One region of the Pseudoneobacillus rhizolycopersici genome, then DNA from elsewhere that is predicted to be linked to it. Evidence: a T-box and tRNA genes for the amino acid it is inferred to sense, from the RefSeq annotation. Region 1 holds a T-box; the other holds one or more tRNA genes.
The links. The T-box of region 1 lies ahead of ACX9YW_RS01490 (tryptophan--tRNA ligase). A T-box ahead of a tRNA ligase gene usually reads a tRNA of that ligase, here a tRNA-Trp.

Region 1 (8,565 bases):
AATGGATCCAAAAAGCCTAACCCGCATCTACCGGGCTAGGCTTTTATCATTAGACAATAACAACCTTCCTACCTTCACGAGCAGACTGACGTACAGCATCCAAAACCACTTGAGTAGCAACACCATCTTCAAAACTGGCAATATATAGGTGATTGGTGCCTGCCACCAATGTTTCATAAAGCGCATCCAGTGCACGATTAAACCCATTGTAATAGCGTGCAGCTACTGCTGGCATTTCGGCTGGTGCAACGATGTCAGGGGCAAGCTCTATTTGTTGAAGAGGTTCGTCTCCTATTGAGAGCATGACCTTTTGATCATCGAGCATAATGAGTGTTCCTTCTGTGCCAAAGACTTCTAAACGCCAGCTATTGGCTGTTTGTCTTGCGGCTGATAAGAGTTCTAATGTAACGGTTGTACCAGACGCTAACGTACCAATTATCTGAAATGCGTCATCCGCTGTACGGTTCTCGAGTTCACCGCTTTCATTTGTGTACGATGGTACATGTATAGGAAGTTGAGCAAATACTTCCGCTAGTTTACCGTTGAGCCACCATTGCAGGGAGTCAATCATATGGGAACCAATTGCTCCTAGCATACCACCGCCCTTGTCTTCTTGGCCTAGCCAACCTCGTGAACGTGAAAGGAGCCCTATATAATTTGGGTACGAGCAGAGATAACGAACGTGTTGGATTTTCCCAAGTCTGCCGCTTTCAATAATTTCTTTAACCTTCAAGCGGGCAGGGAGGAAACGGAACTCATGATTGATTAATCCTAATCTATTAGCTTGATCTCTAGCTGAAATCATCGACATCGTTTCTTCTTGATCAAGAGCCATTGGTTTTTCACATAAGACATGGACTCCTTTATTAAATGCTTCCACAACCATCTCTTTATGTAAAAAAACAGCAGATGCCACGACTACTAAATCCAGTTGTTCTTGATCCAACATTTGGCGCCAGTCGGTATAAATATTGTTGATATCACTCAATTGTTTAGCTTCCTCAACATTTCCTCTTGAAACACTGGAAATGGCCACGACTTCAAAACCATCATGAAAATTCATCATCGGTGCGTGAACTTTGGCACCGAATCCTGTTCCGATTATTCCAACCCTGATTTTCTTCAAGAGACCTTCACTCCTTTTGAGTATTCTAGTTTATATTTTAATGGTTCTCCTTAAATTTTTCGAATTTTATGCCTTTCTTCTAATTGCCCCATTAGCGGCATATAACTTTATAGAATCTAGCGAGAGGGGATTTGAATATGCCAAGCGGGTCACATCAAGTTGAAGTACAATTGCCAATTGGAAAGGTTTGGGACTTTGTGAAAGAAATGGACAATTGGGCACCTTTAGTCCCAGGTTATATTACCCATCAAAAGTTAAACGATCGCCAATCAACCTGGGAATTTAAAAGCGATATCGGCATTATGAAGAAGAAGGTAAGTTTACTGATTACGATAAAGGAATGGAATGAACCTACTCTAGTAACCTTTGCTTTAAAAGGGATAAATGAAAAGTTTTCCGGGGAAGGCTATTTTGAAGCTAAGGCAATAGGACAAAATAAAACAAGAATGACTGGTTATCTGGATATCAATGCCGAAGGGCCGATGGGTTCATTCGTTAATAATATTTTAAAAACGACCATACCAAAAACAGCTGAGGAAATGGCAGTAGCAATATCCGAAAAATTGCAGGAACTAAGAGCATAAAAAATGCCGGGCACGATGTGTGTGCCTGGCATTAACTTATTTTCTCCCAAAATCCGCCTTAATTTCTCCCAGCTGACTAGTTTCCCATTTGATAATTTTGTTCTGATAGGAATTTTCCTTTAACCATTTTTCTGCTCGTTCGATTAAGCTCCATACTTGCTTCGTCTCATTATTGCGTACTAGAGAAGTATTCGCTTTTTTGTTGCGTACCCAAGCTATCGCAGTCATCGAATCAGAATAAATGGTCGTATGTTCGCCTTTTTGATTTAAATACGATAATGCGTGAACGATGCCTAAAAACTCACCAATATTATTTGTTCCTAAGATGGGACCGTAATGGAAAATGGTTTCACCTGTTTGAGTGTTAACCCCTTGATATTCCATCATTCCGGGATTTCCACTACATGCTGCATCTACGGAAATACTGTTGGGTTCAATCTCAGGTTTTGCGTTTTCTTTAGTGGTAGTGTTTTTCTTATTGGTAGTTTTTGTACTTGCGTATCCTTCGCTTAACGCCTGTTTGGCTTCTGCTAAGGTCGGGAAGGATTTAAATCGTGCTCCCTGATAACCTTTTGTTTGTTTTTCGCATTCCGCCCAAGTCTCAAAAACCCCTGTTTTTCGGCCTTGCCAAACGACGTAATATTTTTTACTAGCCATATTAAAAATGGTCCTCCATAGCTTTTCTTATAGGATAACAAAATATTATTTATAAACCAATAATTAACATTTTTAATACAGTAAAAATAGACAAAATGGATTGTAAGTTGCATAATATTAGGTAAATGGTCTGAATGTTTCGAGCATTCAGCACTTGAGACCGATAACATCATTTCGGTCAACTGGAAGAATTCCGAATATCTAAAACAAATAAAGAAATGGGGAGTCAGTTTTGAACATTGCAGAGAAGGTTTCACAATTAAAACTAGAAATTAGTCATGTAATCATCGGTAAAGATGATATCGTAGAAATGCTGTTTATAGCCTTACTAAATGATGGTCATGTATTATTGGAAAGTGTGCCTGGAACAGGTAAGACGCAATTAGCCAAAAGCTTTGCAAAAACGATTGATGGAGCGTTTAAGCGAATTCAGTTTACTCCGGATTTATTGCCAAGTGATGTAACTGGGATTCAGTTTTTCCATCCAAAGGAGCAGGACTTCCAACTTCGAATCGGACCGGTTATGACAAATATTTTATTAGCGGATGAAATTAACCGTGCGACTCCAAGGACACAGGCGAGTTTACTTGAGGTTATGGAAGAGCGCCAAGTAACGATTGACGGGGAAACTATCGCGTTACCAAAGCCATTTATCGTTATTGCAACACAAAATCCGATTGAATCCCAACAAGGTACATTCCCGCTACCTGAAGCACAAATGGATCGTTTCTTTATGCAAATTCCGTTAAGCTATCCAACGATGGAAGAAGAAAAGAAAATCATGCAAACTTACCGTCACGGCTCACCATACAACAGTTTAAAAACAGTGTTTTCATTAGATGACATTGCTAGCTTAAAAGAGGAAGTCAAGAAGGTTACTATTTCTGAGGATGTCGAAAATTATATTCTTGAACTTGTCCACCTAACTCGTAATCATGACGAAGTTGAAATGGGTGTTAGTCCCCGTGGTACGTTAGCTTTAATGAGAGGGGCACAAGGAAGGGCGTTTTTACAGGATCGCCTATTTGTTACACCACAAGATGTGAAGGATGTAGCAGTGTATATGTTGGCTCACCGCTTAGTCCTTACATTGGATGCATCCCTTAAACGGACGAACAGTCAGGTTCTTGAGACGATTCTAAAGAGTGTCGAGGTTCCTGCTGAAACTGGGGCGTTGAACTAATGGTCTGGAGAAAAGACGTACACGGAGGAAATGCATTAGATCTCGTCACTGTAATTGGTGTCGTTCTATTGCTTGTAAGTTTCTATCAGGAAACTTATTGGTTAATCTTTTTAGGAAGTCTCTTAATTGTGATTTGTCAACTTAGTTTATATTATTTGAAGCATGTTGCTGACGATTTGGAACTAGAAAATGGTAGACAAACAATTCGACTTTCAGTGGGTGAGGAGACCACATTAAATCTACAACTTTCTCAGCTTAGTATTTTACCAATTTACAAGGGAATGTTAGAGGTAAAGTTAGAATCAATTGTCGAAGGTGTTGGAATTCCTTCTTTTCAATCAGAATCCAATGTTGTCTTTACCATTCCATTTCACTTAAGAAGTAAAGAGTCATTACAGATCCCACTTCATCTTAAGGCATTAAAACGTGGGGCGACTAGAATTAAATCCGTTCACCTAACCATTCAGAACTTTTTTGGTTATGGATTTGTAGAGTTGACGTATAATCCATTTATTCATAAGGAACTAATCATTCATCCAACACCGATTGCTGTACCGCAAACCGAAAAGTTATTTGCGACGATGGCCCAAGGAGATTTTTCCGCTCCAAGTAGTATTCACGAACATATTCTAGCACCAATCGGAACAAGGGATTATGTCTATTCTGATTCTTTTGCGAGAATTCACTGGAAGGCCAGTGCCAAGATGGGAACACTACAAACTAAAGTATTTGAAAAAACGGCCCATTATTCATGGACATTTATCGTCAATCTGCGAGAGCCGAATACACCGACCTATCATTTAGGAGTAGTTGAAAATTTAGAATCCATTGCGAGTAATATCGCTTATTTAGCTCAATTTGCTACTAAAAAAGGGATTGAATTTGAATTGTTTCTAAATTTGAGGATGGCAAGTGAGTCGGCTGTTTATCATCTCCCAAAAGGAAGTGGAACAAAACAGCTTGGTAAGGTACTTGACCTTCTAGCACGAATTACGGAGAGAGGTAATACGGTACCACTAAGACGTATGTTTCAATATGTGGATAAGCAACAGCAGCATTCCCCAGTAGTCATTTATAGTGGCCCGTATGATGACGAAGGTGTGTCTTATTTTTCTAAGGTTCAGAAGATGGGGCAAAAGGTGTATATCCTTCAAGATGATAACGAATATCCAGCGGTCGTCCCGTTTGGACGTTCTTGAATTGTCGGAAATTAGGTGATTATTAAAATGATACAACGACTTCAACCAGCCTATTTTTTCATGTTAGAATGCGTTTATTTATATTTTTTGGTCTGTATTTTTTATACAAGAGCAGGCACGATTCCGCCAATTCTACCTATTATAGCAATAATGATAGGTGGAAATTTGCTTCTGTATTTTGCGTTAAAACAAAAGATTGTCGGCAATACGATTCCTTTTGTTGGTGCTGTTTTGTTAAGCGCTGCTGCTTATTTCCTTGGATTTAGCATTATGTCCGTTCTTATAAGTGTGATATTTTTATATTTTCGGATGGGGGCTTTTATTAAGGACTCTAGTTTATGGAGAGAAGAGCGAGCCAATTTTGCCATAATCTTTTATTCTAGTAGTGTAGCGATCTTTTTTATTGGATGGATGTTCAGATATCCTCACATGGATTTCTTTTTCGCTTTAGTCATTGTCTTTACAATTCTATTTAGTATCGGTAGATTTCTCCAACAAATGGGGGAAAACAATGGTGCTAAGGATGCGTCTGGTTTAGCAAGTGTTCTAGGGATTTCTGCTGTACTTACAGTAATATTGGCTTTCTGCATCCCATTTGTGAAGTGGGCTTTTTATAAAATATTTGCAGGAATTGCGATAATCGCGATGATGATTGGAAGTCCATTCTTCTATTTAGTTGAGGGAATTGTGCTACGGCTAAGACCAAAAGCACCACCAGAAGATGATGAATTTGAGCAGGTTGAGCTTCCGGATAAAGAAGATACCTTTGACAGTATTAATCCGGTTGATTCCATACCACCTTGGGTCTGGGTTGCCTTAATAGCAGTGGTTCTCTTAGTGGCTTGGTTAATTGTTCGTAAGAAATCAAAAATTGTTGATGAGAAACCTGATGAGAATGCGATTCCGTTGCAGCATATTCCAATTTTATCAAAAACCCGGAAAAGAAGGAGTTTATTTGCAGAACCTACACCACAAGAGTATTTGCGCCGTTTAATCTATCAACTTGACCATTTCGCCAGTAAGTATCACCTAGGCAGATATCAGCATGAAACGATTCAAGAATGGTTCGCCCGAGTAGGGTTTCCTGAAAATAAAGCCCTGTTCAATGCTTATGAGAGTGTTCGTTATGGCAATGTAGTAATTGCTAAAAATGATGCCAGCCAATTTGAAACAATAGTCCAGAACATAAAGCGAGAAATAAAGGAAAAAAATAAAAGGTAGTGTATTTTTAACGGAGAGGAGGACCTCTCTGTTTTATTTTTATTTTCCATCGTAACACCTTCTATAATATTTCGTCTAATGATATAAGACAGCATGATATTCTTTCGAGGGGATGAAATGATATGTATTTCTTTTTTGTTTTTTTAATTGGTTTATGCGCCACCTTTCTTTTTATAAAACTGAAGTCGGAATGGGCAAAATGGGTTCCAGCAATCGTATTTTTTTTAGCGATGATTATGATAGGAATCAAAATCTTGTTATTTCCGGCACCTGAGATGGCGGTTCTAGGTGAAATCGTCTATGGGATGATTTTAGGAGCGATGACGATTGGTGCCACCATTGGCGGAACCATAATACACTTTTTGAAAAAGAGAAAAAGCGGCCGATAAGCCGCTTTTTTAAATTGGTGCAACTAGTTCAACTTTTATTCGGTCTGGATCCTCAAAAAAGACTGCGTAGTAATCGGGGCCTCCTGCAAAAGGATGTTTATCTTGATAGAGAACTCGAACATCCTTATCAATAAGCTTTTTAGTTAGCTCATCAACTTGTTCCCGTGTTTTTGCATGAAATGCGAGATGATTAAGTCCAACCCGACAACGATGATAGGGAATGTCTAGAAACCGTTCTTCAGCTTGGACAAACACTAGATACGTTTTTTCATATTTCCAGCTGCGACCTTTATCCCATTTTTGGTAAAGTTCGTATCCTAATTCCGTTAATAACCAATCCCAAAAAAGAACAGACTTCTCTAAATTTGAAACATATATTTCAACGTGATGAAGCATAACCGCCACCTCCTCTACCCATATATTAACAAAAAACAAGCTTCAACTAAATGGAGGGGCATAGATAAATTTGTTGAATTTATCTATTGACGATTGAATATCCATATTTTACTATTGAAGATATATAAATTTGCAATGATGAAGAAGAGTAGGCGGTTTGGAACATTTCAGAGAGCTGGTGGTTGGTGAGAATCAGCATGGGGAAATCGTTGAATGGGCTTCGGAGCTTCTAGACTGAACACAAAAAGTAGGTTTAGCGGAATGTCTCACCGTTAAAAGGGGCGATGTATCGAGGCGTTAGCCTCCGTACAAAAAGTGCGTTTACATATGTAAACGAATAAAGGTGGCACCACGGGTTACTCGTCCTTTTTGTTAGGGATGAGTAGCCCTTTTTGTGTTTGCATAACAAGGAGGGATCTTTAATGGAAAAAATTATTTTAACAGGAATCAAGCCGACAGGACAGATTCACTTGGGGAACTACATTGGAGCGATTAAACCTGCACTGGAACTAGCAAAGGTACCAGATTACCAATCCGTTTACTTTGTGGCTGATTTTCATGGATTAACAAAAATTCATAATGCAGCAGAATTTAGGGAACTTTCCTATGGAATTGCGGCAACTTGGTTAGCACTTGGCCTTGATCCTTCTAAGGTGATTTTTTATCGGCAATCTGACATACCTGAGATTTTTGAATTAAATTGGATCCTGGCATGTTTTTCATCGAAGGGACTAATGAATCGAGCCCATGCCTATAAGGCTTTGATTGACACGAATCGTGAAATGAATCGCGATTTGGATTTTGGAGTGAATATGGGAATTTTCACTTACCCGATTTTAATGGCAGCGGACATTTTAATGTTTAAATCGGATCTAGTACCAGTTGGTAAAGACCAAATTCAGCATGTTGAAATTGCAAGGGATATTGCGGAAAGCTTTAATCATCATTATGGAGAAACCTTTAAACTGCCTAATTTTCAGGTTCAAGAAGAAACAGCTGTATTACCTGGGTTGGATGGTAGGAAAATGAGTAAGAGTTATAAGAATACGATTCCTTTATTCGAAGAGCCAGGTAATTTGCAAAAGTTAATCAATAAAATTAAAACCGATTCCTTACCACCAGAAGCACCAAAAGACCCTGATTCCTCGACTTTGTTTACTTTGTATAAGGAGTTTGCTACTCCGCTGGAGGTTGAAGGTATGAGGCGGCAGTATATGAGTGGAATTGGTTGGGGAGAGGTTAAGAAGGAATTGTTTGTTGTCATAGATCGTTTTATTGAGGAACCTCGTCAAAAATATATGGAGTTAATAGCTTCTCCAGAACAATTGGATAAGACTTTATTAGATGGTGCTGAAAAGGCAAGGGAAATGACCGTTCCGTTTTTAAGGGAGATAAAGCGAAAGATTGGGTTTCATGTGTAGATCATAAGCATAAAAAACCTGATATTCAATCTAAAAGGGATTTTAAAATGATTTCGAAAGGTGGCTTTAAAGTCATTCCAGAATAAAGATGGCTGCTATTATGGCAGCCATCTTACTATTGCTTTTCGGTTGATGTTTTTATCGAGACATGTTTTGGCGGTTTTGGGTAGTCTACCTTACCTGAATCATCAGGACCGGTTAGGTTGTTTCGTTGATCTAATACGTTTCCAGTGTATTTAATTGGATTATTTTCGGTCATTCATATCACCCCCATTAATAAGGTGGGGTAAAAATGAAGGTTTAATGCATCAATATTAATAATGAATACTAAAATGCGTTCTCATTCCTGGAGAACAGATTAAGATTAGCCTCCAAAAAACAGGTCAATT
Region 2 (8,565 bases), on a different contig from region 1:
GCAAAACGCTTTAGAGCATTTTCAATGGGCTCAGGTGTGGTCAAATCAACACCCGTTTTCTTCAATAATTCAAGCGGATAGTCTGAGCTGCCGCTTTTTAAGAACTCTAAGTAGTTTTTCAACGTTTCTTGATCGCCTTCGAAAATTTTCGTAGCTAAGTGAATCGCTGAGGCAAAGCCAGTTGCATATTTATATACGTAGAACGGACGATAGAAGTGAGGAATTCTTGACCAGCCGAATTTCACTTCTTCATCAAAAACAACTTCATCGCCGTTGTACTCACGGAATAATGCCTCGTATGTTTTATTAAATGCATCCACATTTAAAGGTAAACCTTGTTCAGCCATTTCATGAGTTCTCTTTTCAAACTCAGCAAACATGACTTGCGTAAAGAAGGTTCCTTTAAACTGATCGATAAAATGGTTTAATAAAGATTTGCGAATGTCTGTGTTAGTTTCTGTTTTTAATAAATAATTAATAAGTAAAACTTCGTTAACTGTAGAAGCGACTTCGGCCACGAAAATCGTGTATCGTGCAGTGATTTGTGGTTGATGCATCGCACTCAGTTTGCTGTGGACCCCGTGACCACATTCATGTGCTAACGTAAATAAACTATCTAAGTCATCCTGATGATTCAATAAAATGTACGGATGCACCCCATATACACCTAGATTATAGGCCCCAGAGCGTTTTCCAGGAGTTTCACGAACATCGATATAGCGATTTTCCTTAAACTCCTTTAAAATGGCAAGGTAATTTTCACCTAACGGGGCGAGTGCTTTTCGCATCGTTTCATAAGCATCGTCGTACGAGATGACTCTTTTGACTCCTTTGACGAGTGGGGTACTTAGATCATATTGTCTTAATTCATCAAGTCCCAACTTTTCCTTGCGAATTTGCGAATAACGATGCATTGGGGCAATATTAGCTTTCGTTGCAGTGATTAGGTTTTCATAGACTTCTTTTGGAACCTTATCACCAAAGAGTGCCTTCTCTAAAGCAGAAGGATAATGGCGAATTTTAGCAATGGTGACATTATTCTTAATTGCCCCAGCAAGAGTCGAAGCAATGGTATTTTTAGCTGCAAGATATGGTTTGTAGTATGCTTTGTAGGCTTCACGGCGCTTTTCGCGATCTTCGTCCTCGATTAATTTTGAATACAGCCCTCTGGTGAGTTCGATTTTTTCACCGTCTTCATTTGTTACCTCGCCAAATTGAATATCTGCATTGTTAATCATCCCGTAAGTATTGCTAGGAACTGCAAGTGCCTCTCCTAGCTGGGAAAGAATCTCTTCTTGCTCTTTACTCAGAACATGCACTTTATAACGGAACGATTCCCAAAGATCATCGGCAAAGTAATCAAGGCCTTTATCCGCAGCTATGTAGCCTTTAAGTGTCTCCTCCTCTAAGCTTAATAAAAATGGCATAAAGAAAGAGGTTGCCGCACTTACCTTGACACTGAGAGCTCTCGCCCGGTCAAGCAATGACTGAGAGGTTGTGTCTCGGGTGTCCTCATCCACCTTAAGCATGCAATAAGCAAACACATGGTTAAAAGTATAGGATAATTCCTCCTGTAGTTTTAAGAATTGAAAAAGGCTCTTTCCATCTTGAATGGCTCCGTCGAATTCTTTCAGTTTTTTAGCCATTTCCTCAACTTTTTGTAAATCCGCTTCCCACTTGTGCACATCAGAATATAAATCCTCTAGGTTCCATTTTTCCGTGATTGGGACCTCAACTCTAGAAGTGTATGTTGTCATGTGGATTCCTCCTTTTTAGTTTATTAAAACGGGCAACATCAAAATTTCATTTAGATGTTCGACGATAAAATCTGGTTGCGTATCACCAGACAATGGTTTACGGCTCCGGTTGAGCCAAACACTCTTGATACCAACTCGGTTGGCTCCAAAGACGTCGCTTGTTAAAGAGTCGCCAACATGGAGAACTTCATCAGCTGATAAACCACTCATCTCAAGGGCATAGTGATACATATCTTGATGAGGTTTATAGACTTTGACATGTTCACTTGTGATGACGCCATCTACTTTTAAATGCAAGAGATTAATCGCTTCGGTTATATCTAAGTGGTCTACATTGGAAAGTATATAAACAGGCAAATGATTATTTTCAAAAAACGCTACTGCATCGGTAAAAATGGTTGGGCTTTTCCAATGGTGAAACATTAATTGAAGTAATTCTTCTTCGTTTGCCTTCGAATTAAACTTCTCCAATGTATTTTTTAAGGAATCGGTACTGACTTGCCTTTGTGATAAAAAGTTTTCACCTTGGCTAAATGTAAGCAATTGATTAAATTCCTTCGTCCAATAATAGCCGATTTCACCTACAGATGCTTTGGTATCAGAATTTTGTTTGATTCTATGACAAATTTCCAGCAATGATTCCTCATTTTCATGTACAACTGTTCCGTAAAAATCTAAAAAGATGGCTTTGATTGGCATTTCTCTCCTTACCTCATTTCCTAAACTGACATGATCTGTCTTAATTTTAAACCTTTTCATGGCCATCTCCCATTAATTTGCTTAAATAAAAAACGCAGTACCCATTTCCTTGAAAGAAATGAACACTGCGTTGGTTATATGCGGTTAAGCGGGTGATGGGAATCGAACCCACAACATCAGCTTGGAAGGCTGAGGTTTTACCACTAAACTACACCCGCATATTCAATTGGCAGGGGCAGTAGGAATCGAACCCACACTGAAGGTTTTGGAGACCTTAGTTCTACCTTTAAACTATGCCCCTATTAGGAAAAACATGACAAAAAAATGGCTCCGCAGGTAGGACTCGAACCTACGACCGTTCGGTTAACAGCCGAATGCTCTACCACTGAGCTACTGCGGAACAATAATATGAAGATATTAATTATATTAATATATATTTTGCCCATTTTTCAATAAAAATTTTTATCTTTTTTTAAAAAAATTAAAATTGCCTAGTCATTCACTAGGCAATTCCATGGGTGAAGGGTTACTCTTTTATCCCTTCAAGCCAGTCTTGGTAACAATTTTTGCATAACGGCTTTTCTAAAAGATCATTTTGATGGACAAAACTTCCAAAGTAATATCCATCTTCAATGGTATCGTTACAATAGAAACATTGTTCATCCATATACAATTCCCCCTTAGAAAGCTTGTTAATAGAATGTGCAACTTTCATGAAATTACGATGGAATTCAATGGAATATAATTTTACAATAAATAATATTTCAGGTTTATTAATTTAGAAAAGTGGGTAAATATTCTTCGCGCATGTTGAGTGAATAAGGGGGAAAATTTTAATATGGGGATTATGACGAAGGAGTTTACCCAAATTAAAGAATTTGTTCAAGAAAATAAACAAAGCTTCGAACAGTCATTATTAAAAGAAGCGGTAAACGTAAAAGATAAGATAAATGAAATTCTCAAGGTAGGCAAAATTGACCTAGTCAATAACGCTCATAATCTCGTTATATATATTATTGATGGCAAGGAGAAAGAATTGCTGTTATTCGCCAAACAAGAAGGAATTGCCTGGGCGACACAGTCCATTCCTCTATCGTTTAAATTGGAATGGATTCAAGCGATTCGAAGAACACTGTGGTCCTTTGTTCATAAGTATAACGAACGATTCCACCGATTTTCAATTGAGGATTTTTTCGTTATGGAAAAGAAGATAAACAATCATATCGACGAGTTTTTAAATACCTTTTTCATTAATTATTCAACCTACAAGGATTCCTTAATTGCAGCGCAACGAAAAATGGTTGAAAATTTGTCTGTTCCCATTATTCCAATTAACAAAAGTATTTGTATCCTACCGCTAATCGGCTCGGTCGATATTTATCGCTCCAATATTCTTGAGGAAAAAGTTTTGACCGAGATTGGTAAATTACGCATTCAAACGCTGATTATGGACCTTTCTGGAATTGCTGAGATGGAAAATGACGTCATTGAACACATCATGAAAATCATTCAAGGGACGGCGTTAATGGGTTGTACCTCGGTGATTACCGGACTACGAGCAGAAGTGGTTCGAAAAATGATCCATATGGGTGTAAAGTTTGATAAAAATGCCAAAACGCTTGGCACGCTGCAGCAAGCTTTAAAGGAGTATTTAATTTTATAGCTCTTTAAAAAAAGACAGCCAAGAAAAATTCTTCGACTGTCTTTTTTAATGAGTTATAGAACCTTATCAAGAAAGTCCTTTGCACGTGTTGTTTTCGGATTAGTAAAGAACTCTTCCGGAGAGCCTTCTTCTAATAGCACGCCACCTTCAAGGAACATGATGCGATCAGCTACTTCACGAGCAAATCCCATTTCATGGGTTACGATTGCCATCGTTATCCCAGATCCGGCAAGGTCCTTCATAACGTTGAGGACTTCTTTAACCATTTCCGGGTCAAGCGCGGATGTTGGTTCATCAAACAACATCAAATTCGGTTCCATTGCTAAAGCACGGGCAATTGCCACACGTTGTTTTTGTCCTCCGGATAGACTATTTGGATAGGCTGCCTCTTTCTCAGATAAGCCGACCTTTGCAAGTAAGTCGCGGGCTTTCTTTTCCGCTACCTCGCGCGATTCCCCTTTTACCTTCATCGGAGCATAAGTTAAGTTCTCTAATACTGTCTTATGAGGAAAAAGGTGAAAATGTTGAAACACCATTCCGATCTGTTGGCGGACATTCATAATATTTGTTTTACGGTCAGTAATATCTTGGCCATCAATCCAGACCTTCCCTTTTGTTGGCTCCTCAAGTAAATTGAGGCAACGTAAAAAGGTCGATTTTCCAGAACCTGAAGGGCCAATAATCGCGACCACTTCACCAGCCGGTATGGCCGTTGAAATATTTTTCAATACCTCATTGTTTCCGAATTGCTTGGAGAGATTTTCTACTTTAATCACTGTATTTCAATCTCCTTTCGACACCCTTACCGATTAAGGTAAGAACCATGACCATCGCCCAATAGATAAAGCCGACAAAAATGAGCGGTTCAAAGTTTCGGTACGTATCAGCACCAACAACCTGGGCACGACGCATTAAATCTAAATAGCTAATTGTCGAAACAATCGCTGACTCTTTTGTTAAAGTGATAAATTCATTCATTAAAGCTGGCAAAATATTTTTTAGCGCTTGTGGAAAGATGATGTCTTTCATCATGAGATGATAAGGAATTCCGAGCGCTTGAGCTGCTTCTAATTGCCCTTTATCAACAGCCTGGATTCCTGCCCGAATGATTTCGGATATATAAGCAGATGAATTTAAACCAAAAGCCAAAATGGCTGATAAAAATGGTGAAATGTCGTATCCCGTTAGTTGCGGAATCGCAAAATAAATAATCATAAGCTGTAAAATCAATGGTGTTCCTCGGAAAATCGAGGTATATGCATCAGCGAACCAATTTAATGGTTTTAGGCGAGAGATTTTAAACAAAGCAAGAATACTACCAAATATAAAACCAAAAATAATCGAGACAATCACAAATTTTAACGTAACCCATATTCCTTCTAGGATAAAAGGAATATAAGGCACCATTTGGCTAAAATCCAAATTCATGCCTTACACCTCACTTCAACTATTTTATTCTTCTTTTAACCATTTTTCTTTTAGTTCTTCTAGTTTACCGTTCTCTTCCATCTTTTTAAGAACATTATTCACTTCTTCTACTAGCTTGCTACCTTTTGGAAAAGCAACCGCCATCCCTGGTGAGCTTGTCGTTGGGTCATCGAATCCAACTAAACCTTGTTCCGCCATATAGCCTTCTGCAACTGTTTTATCCATATAAGCGACATCAATTCGCTTCGTTAAAAGTTCTTGAATTAATACTGCTGCGTTGTCAATTGGTTTTAGCTCAAAATTTACTGTTTCTTGAATCTTTTTGGCACCTTCTTCTTGAATCGTTCCTAATTGAACGCCAAGTTTCTTCCCTTCAATCGCTTCTAATGCTGTAATGTCAGAATCTTTCAGAGTTATAAACATTTCGCCAGAGTGATGATACGGAGTGGAGAAATCAACATTTGCCTTACGTTTTTCGGTAGCTGACATTCCCGCTAAAACCATATCAACACGATTGGTTTGAAGCGCACCAATTAAACCATCAAACTTCATATCTTCAATTTTAAGTTCGTACCCAAGCTCATCAGCAATATAATGAGCTACGTCAATATCAAAGCCTTCAAATTCACCAGCTGGAGTTCTTGATTCAAATGGAGCAAAGTCAGCGGATGTTCCCATTACTAATACCTTTTTATCTGTTGTGCTATCCCTATTTGCTGCATCGTTGCTTTTAGATGTGCCACATGCAGCTAATAAAATTAATGTCAAAATCATCGTCAATGCTAGTAAATTCTTTTTCATTTTGTCTCCTCCTACGAATATATATCGATTAATAGATTTGAATTTTTATTCACTGAAATGAATTTTAACACATGTATATTTTTTTGAATAGGTACTTTATTAAAATAAAAATATTCAGATTATTATTTCTTAAAATAATAAAAAAACAGACTGACTTTTCTAAAACAGTCAGTCTGTTTCCGCTAAATTAATGGGTTACCTGCAGTTGGAGAAATGTTCGGGTCACCGCCTGGCTGGATCATCGTACTAATCATTTCCAATTCAGCCAAATCGACATTCAACACACTTGCCGTTTCATCTCTTTCATCATTATTCTTGGTCTTCTCATTTTCCTTTACCATTTTGCACCACCTTTTCAAAAGTAGTGTTTGAAAAGGCTTCTTTTTTATACACGAGAATGTTTAAACTCTTCCTTAATTTGCTGTAGAAGTTCCTTATTTGTTAAAATTTCATATCCCGTCAACGCCATTGCCTTAGCGCCTAGCATCATCGCTTCACGCGCTTGTTCACTCATCGCAGCTTCCCGGAATTCGTGGGTATGGCAGGCATATGCCTCGTTGCAAATTTTAATATAAGGATGAATCGACGGCACATGCTGACTGACATTGCCCATATCTAGCGATCCAGATCCATCACGGTCAGTATGGATTTCTTCAGTTGGCACGCCAAGGGCGATGAGTTCTTTGGTAAACGCCTCTGATAAGTGGTTATTCGTAATCATGTCATCGTAAGAAAATTCATAGTTTGAAATTTTTACTGTAGCGCCAGTTTGTAATGCAGCACCTTCCGCACAACGTTTTACTTTTTCAACCAATTCATTTAAATAATCACGTTTGCCAGCTCTAACATAAAATTGCGCGACTGCATAGTCAGGTACGACATTGGCTGCTTTTCCGCCTTCAGTGATAATTCCATGAATTCTTGCATCAGACTTGATATGCTGTCGTAATGCATTGATGCTGTTGAAGGTTTGCAGAACGGCATCTAATGCATTAATCCCTAAGTGTGGACTTGCTGCCGCATGCGATGACTTTCCAAAGAATTCAAATTGAATCGCGTCCATTGCTAATGAAGAGCCGCTTTTCAAATAACGATCGAGTGGGTGAACCATCATCGCTACATCAACTCCGTTGAAAATGCCCTCCTCAGCCATCGTCACCTTCCCGCCCTTTGTTTCTTCCGCTGGAGTTCCAAAAACAATTACTTTCCCGCCAGTTTCCCGGATCACTTTGCTTAGTCCAATTCCAGCAGCAATCCCCATTGTACCAATTAGATTGTGGCCACAAGCATGTCCAACTTCAGGTAGCGCATCATATTCAGCCATAAAACCAATCACTGGCCCTTCTTTCCCACTATCATATGTAGCTGCGAAAGCGGTTGGTAGATTGCAAGTACCAATTTCAATACTGAAGTCGTGCTTTTTTAGTGTTTCTGTTAGAATCGCACAAGCTTTAAATTCCTCGTGGCCAAGCTCCGGATTTTCCCCGATATAAATACTAATATTATAAAAATCGTCGCGAAAGCGCTCGATCTCATCGATAATTCTCTGTTTCATAGATCTATCTCCCTTCAGTTTTACTTAATAATCATACACCTAAATGTTTATTTATTAAATAGTAAATTTAGTTTTGACATATTTGTGAAATAGCTCACAAAATAATTTCCATATGCTATACTAAACATGTGAAAAGATTCACAATAATTAACACGCAAGCAAAATTTCATCAATTCATTAACCATTTAGGAGGGAACGCTTGTGTTTAACTTTATCTATTATGAATTTAGAAACTGGTGGTTAGGTGAGACTGTGGATATGATGGATGAGTTTCAACGTATGGAATCGCAGCATACCCGAGTTCACTATGATGATGATATATACGAAGTGATTAGAATCATTCATTAAACTATTAATAAGAGAAGCAATCGTCAAAATAACGAGCGCTTCTCTTTTTTTACCCTAATTTTCATTCAGATAGGCCCAAGCATACTGTGCATATAACTCTGCACCAGTTGCTAATGCCTCTTCATCGATGTTGAATTTTCCATGATGGTGGGCCCACTCAGTATCTTTATTAGGATTGCCACTTCCTACAAGGGCGAAGCTACCCGGGGCTTCATCTAGATAAAAACTAAAGTCCTCCCCACCCATTGTCGGCTTTTCATGGTAGATGACGTCCTTCCCGAAGGCTTCTAAAGCCACTTTTTGAACAAGCAAAG

Region 2: it has a tRNA-Trp gene. The T-box ahead of ACX9YW_RS01490 (tryptophan--tRNA ligase) is inferred to sense a tRNA for this amino acid. The anticodon was not compared.

What each region holds. Positions count from the first base shown of each region.
Region 1 covers NZ_JBTOOE010000001.1:279,314-287,878, reverse strand. The annotation lists gene ACX9YW_RS01530 (Gfo/Idh/MocA family protein) at 50-1,126, opposite strand; gene ACX9YW_RS01525 (SRPBCC family protein) at 1,264-1,710, shown strand; gene ACX9YW_RS01520 (ribonuclease H1 domain-containing protein) at 1,747-2,367, opposite strand; gene ACX9YW_RS01515 (AAA family ATPase) at 2,600-3,550, shown strand; gene ACX9YW_RS01510 (DUF58 domain-containing protein) at 3,550-4,749, shown strand; gene ACX9YW_RS01505 (hypothetical protein) at 4,777-5,970, shown strand; gene ACX9YW_RS01500 (hypothetical protein) at 6,093-6,359, shown strand; gene ACX9YW_RS01495 (VOC family protein) at 6,369-6,755, opposite strand; T-box leader at 6,882-7,126, shown strand; gene ACX9YW_RS01490 (tryptophan--tRNA ligase) at 7,178-8,176, shown strand; gene ACX9YW_RS01485 (hypothetical protein) at 8,292-8,435, opposite strand; gene ACX9YW_RS01480 (zinc ribbon domain-containing protein) at 8,541-8,565, opposite strand, start outside.
Region 2 covers NZ_JBTOOE010000015.1:12,282-20,846, forward strand. The annotation lists gene pepF (oligoendopeptidase F) at 1-1,757, opposite strand, end outside; gene ACX9YW_RS15010 (HAD family hydrolase) at 1,773-2,516, opposite strand; tRNA gene ACX9YW_RS15015 (tRNA-Gly) at 2,604-2,674, opposite strand; tRNA gene ACX9YW_RS15020 (tRNA-Trp) at 2,684-2,757, opposite strand; tRNA gene ACX9YW_RS15025 (tRNA-Asn) at 2,782-2,856, opposite strand; gene ACX9YW_RS15030 (hypothetical protein) at 2,983-3,123, opposite strand; gene ACX9YW_RS15035 (STAS domain-containing protein) at 3,295-4,119, shown strand; gene ACX9YW_RS15040 (amino acid ABC transporter ATP-binding protein) at 4,173-4,895, opposite strand; gene ACX9YW_RS15045 (amino acid ABC transporter permease) at 4,888-5,547, opposite strand; gene ACX9YW_RS15050 (ABC transporter substrate-binding protein) at 5,572-6,348, opposite strand; gene ACX9YW_RS15055 (hypothetical protein) at 6,531-6,689, opposite strand; gene ACX9YW_RS15060 (M20 family metallopeptidase) at 6,734-7,903, opposite strand; gene ACX9YW_RS15065 (hypothetical protein) at 8,105-8,251, shown strand; gene ACX9YW_RS15070 (M20 family metallopeptidase) at 8,306-8,565, opposite strand, start outside.